Regions from separate parts of the Micromonospora sp. NBC_01638 genome, predicted to be linked through region 3. Evidence: riboswitches for the same ligand, from Rfam matches in the RefSeq annotation. Region 3 holds a riboswitch; each other region holds the start of a gene.
What was found. A riboswitch is a leader RNA that binds a small molecule or an ion and turns the genes downstream of it on or off. The one in region 3 is predicted to bind cobalamin.

Region 1 (4,500 bases), 2.7 Mb from region 3:
AGTGCCCGGGCGAGGAACACCCGCTGCCGTTCGCCGCCGGAGAGGGTGGCCAGCTCGCGGCGATGGAAGCCACTCAGGTCCAACAGGTCGAGCACCTCGTGCACGGCATCGACGTCGGCGGTCGACTCCCGGCCCAACGTCGAGATGTACGGGGTGCGGCCGAGCAGCACGTAGTCCAGCACCGACATGCCGGGCGGCACCACCGGGGACTGTGCCACCGTGGCCACCACCCGGGCGCGGTCCCGGCGGCGCAGCGCGGCGCTCGGCGTACCGAACAGGGTGATCGCCCCCGGCGCGGGCAGCAGGCCGCCGACGGCGCGCAACAGGGTCGACTTGCCGGCGCCGTTCGGGCCGATCACGGTGACCCACTCGCCGGCGGCGACAGTGAGGTCGACGCCGGTGAGGATCGGCGTGCCGTCCAGGCTGACGTGCAGCCCCCGCACCTCGACCGCCGGCACGCCGCCGTCGACAAACCGGCCGACAGCGGACGGACCAGCGGCAGTCTCGGGGCTCACGTGAGCACCCGCCGGGCGGTCCGCAGCACGAGGACGAAGAACGGGCCGCCCAGTAGGGCGGTCACCACTCCGATCGGCACCTCAGCCGGGGCGGCGGCCGTGCGGGCCACCACGTCGGTCAGCGCCAGGAACGCGCCGCCGAACAGCAGCGACAACGGCAGGATCACCCGGTAACTCGACCCCGCGAGCAGCCGGACGGTGTGCGGCACGATGATGCCGACAAAGCCGATCAGGCCGGTCGCGGAGACCGCCGCCGCGGTGCCCAGGGAAGCGGCGGCGATCAGCAGGTAGCGGGTGCGCTGCGGGTGCAGGCCCAGGCTCCTCGCCTCGTCGTCGCCGACCGCGAGGACGTCCAGCTCGCGGCGGTGCAGCAGCACCACCACGGTGGTCAACGCGGCGTACGGCAGCACCAGCAGCACGTCGTGCCAGCCGGCGGTGGCCAGCCGGCCGAGCAGCCAGGAGTAGACCGGCTGGATGCTGTCGGAGTGTCGTTGCAGCAGGTACGTCTGCCCGGCGGAGAGGAACGCGGAGACCGCCACCCCGGCCAGGATCAGCATCGCCGGTGAGCCGCTCCGCCCGCCGGCCGCGCCGAGCACATAGGTCATCGTCACGGCGAGCAGCGAACCGGCGAACGCGGCCAGCGGGATGGTCATCGGCAGCCCGGAGATCGCGCCCTGCCGGCCGGCGCCGCCGAGGGCGATCACCGCGGTCACCGCGAGGCCCGCGCCGGCGGCCACACCGAGCAGGTACGGGTCGGCCAGCGGGTTGCGGAACACGCCCTGGTAGCAGCCGCCGGCGAGGGCGAGCAGGCCGCCGACGAGCAGACCCAGCACCACCCGGGGCAGGCGCAGCTCGGTGACGATCGCGATCTCCCGCTCGGACAGCCCGCTGTCGAGGTGCAACCCCGGAATCAGGTTGAGCAGCTCGGCGGCGACGCTGCCCGGTGGCAGGCTCACCGGGCCGAGCGACACCCCGGCGACGAGCGCGACGAGCACCGCGAACACCCCGGCGACCAGCCAGCCCAGGCGTACCCCGGCAGGCCGGGCCACCGACTGTGGCCCGGCGGACCGGGCCACGGACAGTGACCCGGTCACCGAGGGAAGACGGTCACGCGGGCACCTTGGCTACCGCGTCGATGATGACCCGGAGCAGGTCCACGACCCGCGGACCCCAGCGGGAGGCGATGTCGTCGTCCAGCGTGACGACCTGGTTGTTCTTCACCGCGGTGAGCCCGGCCCAGCCGCTGCGCGCCTTGACCGAGTCGGCGTTCTGCTGGCAGCACTTGGAGTCGGCCAGGAAGACGAAGTCCGGGTCGGCGTTGACGATGAACTCCTGGGACAGCTGCGGGTAGCCAGCGTTCTTGCCGTCCGCGTCAGCGGGGTCGGCGATGTTGGTCAGACCGGCCTGGCTGTAGAGCGAGCCGATGAAGGTCTTGCTGGTGGCGCTGTACAGCTCCGGACCCAGCTCGTGGAAGTACGTGAGCTTCTCGGTGCGCTGCGGCAGGTCCTTGACCAGCTTGGCGATGTCGTCCTTCATCCGGGTGGCGACGTCGGTGGCCTGGTCGGCGTGCCCGGTCAGCGTGCCCAGCTCGGTGATCTGCCGATACGAGTCGTCCAGGGTGGTCGCCGCCGGGGTCAGGTAGACCGGGATCTTCAGCTTGCCGAGCTGCTCGACGATTTTGTTCCGATCGTCGGAGAGCACCACCAGGTCGGGGTTTTTGCCGGCGATCGCCTCGGCGTTCGGTTGGAAACCGGAGAGGTCGGTCTTGGGCGCGTCGGCCGGGTAGTTGGACTGGTCGTCGACGGCGCTCACCTGCGGGCCGGCACCGATCGCGAAGAGGATCTCGGTGGCGGTGGGCGCCAGCGAGACGATCTTCTCGGGGCGCTTGTCGAGGGTGAGCGCACCGACCGTCACCGGGTAGGCGGCGGCTGCGGTGCCCGCGCTCGGCTGGTCGTCGGCCTTCTCGGCGCAGGCGCCGAGGACGAGCGCGGCGACCGCGAGGGTTGCGGCGAAGAGCCGAGGTGTACGTCTGAACATGGGGGCCTCCTGTCGGTCGAGGAGTGTGGTGCTTCGCCGACAGGGACTTTCGTACGCCCGCCCACGAGGCGCCCTTCCTCGAGAGCGCGTTTCGCGACCGATCCGCAGGCGACCTGGCTCGTCCCCACCGTCGGTGGGGCATCACAGTTGCGGGACAGCGCCGGGTTTCGCACCGGCTTCGCTGCGGACTGGTCGCTAAGACGGTAGCGCATCGCTGAGACCAGCCTGTTGATCTAGGGCATATCGGCGTGAGTTGATCTCAGATCACGACAATATGCCCTAGATCAGCGCGGGGAGAGGGGGCGGGAGGGGGTGGGAGGGGGGTGGGGCCCTGTCGGGGGGTGGGACGGGGCCCCACCCGATCAGGAGGAGGTGATGGTGACGTTGTCCACAGCCGCCTCCACCAGGCTGGCTCCGGAGGCGTCCGCCGCCTCGACGAGGATGCGTACCGACTGGCCGGCGTACGGGGTGAGGTTGAGGTTCGCCACCGCCCAGCTGCCGTTGCGGTTGGTCGCCGCGCCGGCCTGGGTGAGCAGCGCTGTGGTGCCGCCGTTGTGCACCACGCTCACCCGCAGGTAGTCCGCCGACGAGGCGTTCGAGCCGTGCGCCAGGTACCAGGCCAGGGAGAGGGTCAGCGTGCCGGACGACGGCAGGGTCACCGCCGGGGACCGGGCGCTGGTCACGCCGCCATCGACGTCGTAGTCACCAGCCGCCGAACCGGCGAGCCCGCCGGTGACCAGGTCGTTGGCACCGGCGTACGGGGTGAGCTGCTTGGCGCCCGAGGAGGTGGTCGCCTGGGCGGCGCCCCGTTCCCACGCCCCGGCCGTGGCGGTGTCGGTGCCGGACGGGTTGATGGTCCAGCCGGTGGCGGTTTCGAAGGTGTCCGACCAGACCGTGGTGCCACCACCACCGCCGCAGTACTGCGCCTGCTTGCCGATGGCCCGGTACGGGCAGTCGGCGTACTCGCTGAGCAGCAGCACCGCCTCCCGGTTGCGCGAGGTCTGCGCGGGGATCACCTCGTCGGGCGGGTAGAAGCCGCCGCCGCCGGACGAACCGGGATACATCTCGAAGGTGTACGCCCAGATGTTGTGGGTGGCCCACATCCAGTCGAGGCTGTCCCCGTCGGTGATGTAGAGGTCGCTGGACTGCTCCGGTGTGTAGTTGTTGGTGGCCGCCATCTGCTGGCCGATGGTGGCGAAGGTGTTGTACTGGTCCGCGTTCATCCCCGTCGCGGTGTTCGCGGTGGTGTAGCCGTACGGCCAGAGCACCAACTGCGAGTACGTGTGGAAGTCGATGTTGGCCTTGATCTGCTGCACGCCACCGACCACCCGGCCGTTGACGAAGTTGCGCAGTGCCTGCGTCTCGGGTGCGGAGAACGCCGACGGGCCACGGTAGGTCTCCGACGAGGTGGTGCCCGACGAGCCGCCGCAGCAACCCCAGTTGTAGGACCAGTTGCGGTTCAGGTCGGTGCCGACATTGGACGAGCCGCTGTTGGGCTGACGGTTCTTGCGCCAGGACCGGTACGACCCGGTGGCGATGTCGTACTCGCTGCCGTCCGGGTTGACCGTCGGCACGATCCAGATCTCCCGGCTGTTGACGATGTTGGTGATCCGGGAGTCGCCGCCGTAGCTGTCGGTGAAGAGGTTGAGCAGGTAGATCGCCATCTCGACGGTCAGGTGCTCACGGGCGTGCTGTTGGGAGTTGAACAGGATCTCCGGTTCGTTCTCGTCGGTGCCGACGTTGTCGGAGATCTTCACCGCCATCAGGTCGCGGCCCTCGTACGACGAACCGATGCTGATCTTGCGGGCGATCGCCGGATGGTCGGCGACGACCTGGTTCACGACGGCGGTCAGTTCCGCGTAGTCGTGGTAGTTGGAGTCGGCGGGCGGGAAGGCCAGCGTGCCCATCTCGCCGGCGCCGCGCTCGGCGTTGGGCGGTGGGGCGAGCG
Region 2 (4,500 bases), 1.4 Mb from region 3:
GCTCGCGTACCAGAGCGGTGTTGACCTGGAGAAATTCCCCCGACAGGGTCTCACGCTTGAACAGGTTGGACACCTGCGGCTCGATGCACTCGTAGCACCCGGCGATCGAGGCGATGGTCGCGGTCGGTGCGACCGCCACCAACAGTGAGTTACGCAGCCCGTACGCCTCGACCTGCTCCCGCAGGGCGGCCCAGCGCGCGGTCTGCGTGCCCTCGACGCCCCACAGGTCGGGTTGCAACTGACCCCGCGCGGCCCGAGTCTGCCCGTACGCCGGGTGCGCGCCGAAGCGGCGCGCCAGGTCGGCGGAGGTCTCCAGCGCGGTCAGGTACAGCTCCTCGCTGATCTGGGTGGACAGCTTTCGCGCGGTCGGGGAGTCGAACGGCAGCCGCAGCGCGAAGAACACGTCCTGCAGGCCCATGAGCCCGAGCCCGACCGGCCGCCAGCGGGGGTTGCTCGCCGCCGCCTGCCGGGTCGGGTAGTAGTTGATGTCGATGACCCGGTCGAGGAAGGTCACCGCGGTACGGACCGTGGCGCGTAGCCGCTCCCAGTCGATGCCGCCGTCGCCGAGGTGGGCGGCGAGGTTCACCGAACCCAGGTTGCACACGGCGGTCTCGGCGTCGCTGGACACCTCGACGATCTCGGTGCAGAGGTTGGACAGGTGCACCACGTTGCCCGGTTCGGCGGTCTGGTTGCACAGGCGGTTGGCGGCGTCCTTGAAGGTCATCCACCCGTTGCCGGTCTGGGCGAGGGTCCGCATCATCTTTCCGTACAACTCCCGCGCCGGGACCTGCCGCACGTAGCGGCCCTGCGTCTCGGCCTCCCGGTACGCGGCGTCGAACCGCTCCCCCCAGAGGTCGGGCAGCTCGGGCACCTCGTGCGGGTCGAACAGCGACCACATCTCGTCGGCCTCGACCCGGCGCATGAACTCGTCCGGGACCCAGTTGGCCAGGTTCAGGTTGTGGGTACGCCGGGCGTCCTCGCCGGTGTTGTCCCGCAGCTGGAGGAACTCCTCGATGTCCGGGTGCCACGGCTCCAGGTAGACGCACGCCGCGCCCTTGCGTCGGCCGCCCTGGTTGACCGCGGCGACGCTCGCGTCCAGCGTGCGCAGCCACGGCACGATCCCGTTGGACTGCCCGTTGGTGCCGCGGATCAGCGCGCCCCGGGACCGGACCCGGGAGTACGCGATGCCGATGCCGCCGGCGAACTTGGACAGGTTGGCGACCTGGGCGTACCGCTGGTAGATCGAGTCCAACTCGTCGAGCGGGGAGTCGACCAGGTAGCAGGAGGACATCTGGGTGTGCCGGGTCCCGGAGTTGAACAGCGTCGGTGAGCTGGGCAGGTAGGCCAGGCTGGACATCAGTCGGTAGAAGTCGGCCGCCTCGTCCGGCGTACGGGACAGCCCGCAGGCCACCCGCAACAGCCAGTACTGCGGGGTCTCCAGCACCAGCCGGCTGGTGGGGTGGCGCAGCAGGTACCGGTCGTACACGGTGCGCAGGCCGAAGTACTCGAACCTCCGGTCGCCGTCCGGATCGATGGCGTCGTCGAGCATCGTGGCGTGTGCGGCGACGAACGCGGCGGTGTCGTTACCGATCAGGCCCTCGGCGTGGCCGACCCGGATCGCCGCGCTGAACGAGGTGACGCCCTGCCGACGCACCTCCTTGTCGACGTAGCCGGCCAACAGCCGGGCGGCGAGGCGCGAGTACTGCGGTTCCTCACCAATCATCTCGGCCGCCGTCTGGATGGACAGCCGATCCAGCTCGGCCGTCGTCGCGCCGTCGTACAGGCCGCTGATCGTGCGGGTGGCGACGCGCATCGGGTCGACGTCGGTGAGGTCGTCAGCCCACCGCTCGACCGCCCGGACGATCTTGTTCACGTCCACGGATTCGGTGGCGCCGTCGCGCTTGCGGACCTGCATCGGCGTGCGCCGCAGGGTCGCGTCGCTGCTGGCCGGGACTACCTCGGTGACTGTCACCACTCACTCCTCGCGAGTTCGAGACCTGATGGCCCTCGGACGCGAGAAGACAGACACCGGCGGACACACGCCAGCGAGGCGTGGGTCAGGTGGCGTCAGCCGTCCCACGCGGCCTCGGACCGCCGCCCACCCGGGTGCGGGTGTGCGGCGCGCTGGCAGGTCTTCGGACTCGCGGACACGACCGGGCTCGCCGGTCTCCTACTGGCCGTCGCTTCCCAGGCCGATTGGTGGCCCAGTGCTGATGACGGCGGTCGTTCCCACTCACCGCTGCGGGACAGTCCCGGATTTTCACCGGGTTCCCTCTTGCCTCGACCACATCGGATGACGCGGCCGAACCAGCTGCGCTCGACACCATATATAGGGACGCAGCCGTTGTCACACACCACATGTCGGTCTTCGGCGTGTCGGCGGCCGGTCTGGTGATGACCGTCACCAGACTCGTCCAGCCGACCCGGGCGGCTGCGACAAAGATTCGATCTATCAGGTCAATGGATGCATCGAACGTCGAGCACACTCCGCCGGCAAACGGTGCCCAGGAGCGAACATCCAATCTTCACGGTGTCCACTTCGCTCGCCGTGCCAGAGTGCGCGGGTCCCCCAGCCGAGCAGGAGGTCGAAAACATTAGATGTATACGGCCCGAGGGTGATCAACCTCGTTGACGCACCGAATCGACCCTCCGTATACTTTTCGTGATCATCTGATCTTTGGGCCTAGAGCCGGGCGAGGAGCGCATGCCGCAGATCACTGCCGTCACCGTCGAGGACGTCCGCTTCCCCACCTCCCTGACCGCCGACGGGTCTGACGCCATGAACAAGGACGGCGACTACTCGGCGGCCTACGTCGTGCTGCACACCGACGGCGTCGACAGCGCGGGTGCGCCGCTCGCGGGTCACGGCCTCACCTTCACCATCGGTCGGGGCAACGACATCGTCGTCGCGGCGGCGGTCCACCAGGCACAGCGCCTCGTGGGCCTGGATGTGGCGACGATGGCAGCCGACATGGGGGCGGTCTACCGCCTGCTCACCTCCGACTCACAGCTGCGGTGGCTCGGGCCCGAGAAGGGCGTCGTCCACCTGTCGCTGGCGGCCGTGCTGAACGCCTCGTGGGACATGGTCGCCCGGGTTGCCGACAAGCCGCTCTGGCGGCTGCTCGTCGACATGTCCCCCGAGCAGCTCGTCGACATCGCGGACCTGCGCTACCTGTCCGACGCGCTGACCCGGGACGAGGCTCTGGCCATCCTGCGCGCCAAGCAGAGCACGCGGGCCGACCGTCTCGCCGAACTCGACCGGACCGGCTACCCCGCCTACACCACCTCGGCCGGCTGGCTGGGCTACGGCGACGACAAGCTGCGCAGGCTGTGCCAGGAGGCGGTGGACACCGGCTACGGCTACGTCAAGCTCAAGGTGGGCGCCAGTCTCGACGACGACATCCGCCGATGCACGATCGCCCGGGAGATCCTCGGCCCGCACCGCAAGCTGATGATCGACGCCAACCAGGTGTGGGACGTCGGTCAGGCGATCGAGTGGGTCAAGGCCCTCGCCCAGTTCACACCGCTGTGGATCGAGGAGCCGACCAGCCCCGACGACATCCTGGGCCACGCGGCCGTCCGCCGCGCCGTCGCTCCCATCGGGGTAGCCACCGGCGAGCACTGCCACAACCGGGTCATGTTCAAGCAGCTGTTCCAGGCCGGGGCCATCGACTTCTGCCAGTTGGACACCGGCCGGCTGGCCAGCATCAACGAGATCGTCGCCGTGCTGCTCCTCGCCGCGAAGTTCGGCGTCCCCGTCTGCCCACACGCCGGCGGTGTCGGGCTGTGCGAGATGGTCCAACACGTTTCGGTGCTCGACTACGTCGCGATCTCGGGGGATCTCACCGACCGTGTCACCGAGTTCGTCGACCACCTGCACGAGCACTTCACCGATCCGTGTGTCGTCCGGGACGCCGGGTCAGGCAGCGGATATGTTCTTCCCAGCCGGCCCGGCTACTCCACCCAGATGCGTCCCGAGTCAGTTGCGCGGTACCGGTTCCCCGACGGCGACTACTGGGCTGCGGCAGAGCCGACTACCGTGTCATCTCCGGAGCCGTACGTGATCGCAGGTGGGACGGCCACCCCCGCCGGCCGCTAGGAGGTGTCATGTCTCGCACCGACGAAGTGGTGAACGGGATCAAGCGGATGATCCTCGAAGGGTCGTTCAAGCCCGGGGATCGGCTGCCCGTCGAGAAGGATCTCGCCGAGTCGCTCGGCGTCTCACGGGGATCGCTACGCGAGGGGATGTCGGCCCTGTCGATCCTCGGCATCGTCAACATTCGCCAGGGTGACGGCACCTACGTCACGAACCTCGACGCGCCGCAACTGCTGGCCCCGATGGGCTTCGTGGTGGACTTCCAGGGCCAGGGCGACCCACGGCACATCCACACCGTTCGACGGCTGCTGGAGTGTGAGGCCGCCCGGTTGGCGGCGACCAGGATCACCGACGAGGCCCTCGCCCAGGCAGGGGCACTGCTCGACGAGGCGGCCCAGATGGTC
Region 3 (4,500 bases):
CGTCCACCGCCCGCCGCCCGGCCAACGAGGTCGCAGTCATCGCCCCGCCGATCAGAATCCCCGCGACCGGGATGATCGCGATGCCACGCATCGGCACCAAGCCCGCCAACAGCAGCCCCGCCACCACCGCCATGCTGCCCACCACGATCGGCACACCGGCCCACCACCCCCGGCTGCCGCCCGTGACACGCCGACCGGACGTGCCCGCAGCCACACCACACATCAGCAGGACAAACGCGGCCGTGGCCCACAGCGACACCACGATGCCCGCGATCAGCAACGACACGGCACCCAGTTGGATCGCAGCACGAACAGCAGCGACCAGCACCTGCCGACCGTGGCCCAGCTTCCCGAGGGTCACCACGATCGCCGCCACGAGGGCCAGCACGACCAGCGCAACGCCGAGCTTCGGACCGACCACGAGCATCGTCGAGGACATTCGATCATTGTCCGTCCAGCCCAGCCAGGGGCGCAGGGGCCGCCTCACTAAGGGGCAGGTCGCCAGGACCTGCTCAGCAAAGTCCGCCGCCTCGACCGGCGCATCACCGAGGCAACAACAACCCTGACCGCCGCCGTCACGGCCTCTGGCACCACCCTCACCGAGCTACGCGGCATCGGAAACGTGACCGCGGTGAAGAACCTGGCCCGCGCCGGCGTCGTCGGCAGATTCCGGTCGGAGTCCGCGATCGCCTCGTACTGCGGTGCCGCGCTGACAGACATCTCGCCGACCCGTCCGCCGTGCTGCGCGGCGCACTACTGCCTGGCCCCAGCGGCCCCCCGTCAGCCGCTCGGCGCGAGGGGCACGTTCGTGTAGATCGTGATGCCCTCGCCGGTTCCCAACCTCTGCCACCCGGCAGCGTCATAGAAGGCCGTCGTTCCGGGGATCGTCGGCACGGTCAGCAGCCACGCCGGACGGTCACCAACCAGAGTGTCGAGTAGCCGCCGACCGAGACCACCGCGGCGGGCATTCGGCGCGACAGCAAACTCGCCCACCTCGAAAGGGCCGGACAACCCGGTGATGGCACTGGACCCCAGAACCGAGCGCACCTGACCGTAGGAGCGGTCGCTGGGGAACGGGGTCGGAGTGGTGTAGCCCAACGCGAACCCAGTCACTACAACCCCGCGCAGGGCACTGTCGAAGGATGGCGCTTCGGCTCCGGGCAGGCGCCGTCCATCTCCCCGCCGTAGCGGGCCTCGGTCGGGAGTCCGGGCACCCGGACTCCCGACCGGTCCGGTGCTGGACGGACGACAGGAAAAGCTGCCGATGACTGCGGCCCGGGGAATCAGCTCGCAGGCCGTACGATGGTCGGCAGTGCTGGTTCGCCGCACCATCATGGTGTGGCGTCGTAAGAGGGAACCCGGTGCAAGACCGGGACTGCCCCGCAGCGGTGAGTGGGAACGACAGCCGTCATACGCACTGGACGCGTGAGCGTCTGGGAAGCGACGGCCAGTAGGAGATCGGTTCACGCCGGTCGCGCCCGCGAGTCCGAAGACCTGCCCGCACCGCGTACGCGTCCGCGTACGCCGCCACCGGCCTCTCGGGAGGGCCTGGGCGAGGCCCGGTCGTCAGCCGGTGCCCTGCCGTTCTTCCCGTGTGGTCGAGGGTCGACCTCGAGGGAAGGACACCCGTCTCGTGACCACACCGTTCGGGCTGAGCACCGTGCTCGGCTACCCCCGCATCGGTCCGCACCGGGAACTCAAGCACGCCGTCGAGTCCTACTGGGCGGGCCGGATCGATGCGACCGCTCTACAGGAGACCGCAGCCGGCCTGCGCGCAGAGGTGTGGCGCTCGCTGCGCGACGCCGGTCTGGACGCTGTTCCGTCGAACACGTTCTCGTTCTACGACCAGGTGCTCGACACCACGGTCCTGATCGACGCGATCCCGGACCGTTTCCGCCACCTCGGCCTCGGTGACCTGGACACCTACTTCGCCATGGCGCGCGGTACGGAGCGGGAACCGGCTCTGGAGCTGACTAAGTGGTTCGACACCAACTACCACTACCTGGTGCCGGAGATCGGCCCGGACACGGTGTTCACCGCCCGCCCCGAGAAGGCCGTGCGGGAGTACGCCGAAGCAAAGGCCCTCGGCGTCACCACGCGGCCGGTGCTGGTCGGGCCGGCGACCTACCTCCTGCTGTCAAAGGCCACCGGGAACACCCCGGAGGGGTTCCGGCCGTTTGACCGACTCGATGGCCTCGTCGCGGTCTATGCCGACATTCTCGGCACCCTGGCCGACGCCGGGGTCGCATGGGTCCAGCTCGACGAGCCCGCTTACACCGCCGACCGCACCTCGGACGAGATCGCCGCGCTGCGTGCCGCGTACCGTCAGCTCGGCAGCGTGGAACACCGGCCCCGGCTGTTCGTCGCGTCGTACTTCGGTGACCTCGGAGACGCGCTGCCGGCGCTGCTGGGCACTCCGGTCGAGGCGGTGGGCATCGACCTCGTCGCCGGGCCGGGCAACCTGAAGAGGCTCGCCGCCGCTGGGCCGCTGCGGAACAAGACGATCGTCGCGGGGCTGGTCGACGGGCGCAACATCTGGCGTACGGACCTGCGCGCCGCCACTGCGGCCGGTGCGGTACTGACCGGGCTGGCCGATCACGTCGCGGTGTCGACGTCGTGCTCGTTGCTGCACGTGCCGGTGGACCTGGCCGCCGAACCCGACCTCGACGTCGACCTGCGTGCCCGGCTGGCGTTCGCCCGGCAGAAGGTCGACGAGGTCGTGGCCCTCGGACGCGCCCTACGCGACGGCGTCGGCGTGCTTCCTCCTCCCCCACCCGCCGCACCGGCAGCCTGGCGAAACGACGCGGTCCGAGCCCGCCTCGACGCGCTGCGGCCCGAACACGTACGCCGGGGACCCTACGCAGAACGAGCCGCCAAGCAGCAGGCCCGACTGGACCTCCCACCGCTGCCCACCACCACCATCGGATCCTTCCCTCAGACCCCGGAACTGCGGCAGGCTCGCGCGGCGCACCGGGCCGGTCGGCTCGATGACATCGGCTACGCCGAGCGGATGCGCGCCGAGGTCGCCCACGTCATCGCCGTGCAGGAACGACTCGGGCTGGACGTGCTGGTGCACGGCGAGCCGGAACGCAACGACATGGTGCAGTACTTCGGCGAACAGCTCGACGGGTTCGCCGCCACGGCCAACGGCTGGGTGCAGTCGTACGGCTCCCGGTGCGTACGCCCACCCATCATCCACGGCGACGTCACCCGCACCGGGCCGATGACCGTCGCCTGGTCCACCTATGCGCAGTCACTGACGAACCGACCGGTCAAGGGCATGCTCACCGGACCGGTGACGATCCTGGCCTGGTCGTTCGTCCGCACCGACCAACCCCTCGCCGACACCGCCAACCAGGTCGCTCTCGCACTGCGCGACGAGGCCCGCGATCTGGAAGCCGCCGGCATCCGCATCATCCAGGTCGACGAGCCCGCCCTGCGGGAGACACTGCCGCTGCGCCGGGTCGCGCAGCGCGCCTACCTGGACTGGGCGGTCAGGGCGTTCCGGCTCGCCACCAGCGGGGTCGCCGACGCCACCCAGATCCACACGCACCTGTGCTACTCCGAGTTCGGCGAGGTACTGCCCGCGATCGACGCCCTCGACGCCGACGTCACCAGCATCGAAGCGTCCCGGTCGAAGATGGAGATTCTCGACGATCTGCGCACCACCGGCTACGAACGGGGTGTCGGCCCCGGCGTTTACGACATCCACTCCCCCCGCGTACCGGAACAGGCGGAGGTCACCGACGCGCTACGCCGCGCCGTCGCGGCGGTGCCCGCCGACCGGCTCTGGGCCAACCCCGACTGCGGCCTCAAGACCCGCGGCTACCCGGAAATCGAGCAGGCCCTGACCCGCCTCGTCGCCGCCGCCGCCGATATCCGCAGCACGCTCAGCTGAGCGAACGGTGGGGCGGCGGCCTGCCGCCGCCCCACCGCGGCCCCTGGCAACGCTCCGCCGCCGATATCCGCCTTGACCACTCGGGCACGGCAGCGTCAACCTGCGGCGACGGAAACCCGCCGAGCACGGGAATCCGGACGGCGGGCGAGGATGGCGGCGAGGATCTCCGCGCCGTCGACGACCCTCGGGCCGGGGCGGTTGAAGTAGGCGGGCCCGTCGACCACCCACACCTGCCCCCGCCGCACCGCGGGCAGGTCCGCCCAGCCGGGTTGCGCGGCCGCTACGGACAGCTCGTCGATGGTTCGCTCGGGTGTGAACCCGCACGGCCCGAACACCACCACCTCGGGAGCCAGGTCCGGGACCACCGACCACCGGTGCGGGGTGCTGTGCGCACCCGGCCCGAGCAGCAGAGACCGTCCACCCGCATAGCTGATCTGCTCCGGCACCCAGTGCCCGCCGGGCATCAACGGGTCGAGCCACTCGACGAACAGCACCGTCGGCGCGCCGGGCACCGGCCCCGGCATCGAGGCGAGTCGGCGCTCGCTGTCGGCTCGGATCTCCGCCGCCCGGCCTTCGGTGCCGGTCAGGGCGGCCACGGCGTC

Region 1: it holds a riboswitch for cobalamin, as region 3 does, so the genes downstream of both, OG811_RS12395 (ABC transporter substrate-binding protein) here and metE (5-methyltetrahydropteroyltriglutamate--homocysteine S-methyltransferase) in region 3, are expected to answer to the same signal.
Region 2: it holds a riboswitch for cobalamin, as region 3 does, so the genes downstream of both, OG811_RS24970 (ribonucleoside-diphosphate reductase subunit alpha) here and metE (5-methyltetrahydropteroyltriglutamate--homocysteine S-methyltransferase) in region 3, are expected to answer to the same signal.

The regions. Positions count from the first base shown of each region.
Region 1 is NZ_CP109273.1:2,613,941-2,618,440, reverse strand. It holds gene OG811_RS12405 (ABC transporter ATP-binding protein) at 1-458, opposite strand, end outside; gene OG811_RS12400 (FecCD family ABC transporter permease) at 512-1,609, opposite strand; gene OG811_RS12395 (ABC transporter substrate-binding protein) at 1,623-2,552, opposite strand; cobalamin riboswitch at 2,638-2,773, opposite strand; gene OG811_RS12390 (M14 family zinc carboxypeptidase) at 2,915-4,500, opposite strand, start outside.
Region 2 is NZ_CP109273.1:5,362,858-5,367,357, reverse strand. It holds gene OG811_RS24970 (ribonucleoside-diphosphate reductase subunit alpha) at 1-1,915, opposite strand, end outside; cobalamin riboswitch at 2,109-2,327, opposite strand; gene OG811_RS24965 (enolase C-terminal domain-like protein) at 2,705-4,099, shown strand; gene OG811_RS24960 (FadR/GntR family transcriptional regulator) at 4,108-4,500, shown strand, end outside.
Region 3 is NZ_CP109273.1:6,811,971-6,816,470, forward strand. It holds gene OG811_RS31625 (ABC transporter permease) at 1-439, opposite strand, end outside; gene OG811_RS31630 (transposase) at 563-814, shown strand; gene OG811_RS31635 (hypothetical protein) at 781-1,113, opposite strand; cobalamin riboswitch at 1,300-1,517, shown strand; gene metE (5-methyltetrahydropteroyltriglutamate--homocysteine S-methyltransferase) at 1,634-3,898, shown strand; gene OG811_RS31645 (ABC transporter substrate-binding protein) at 3,994-4,500, opposite strand, start outside.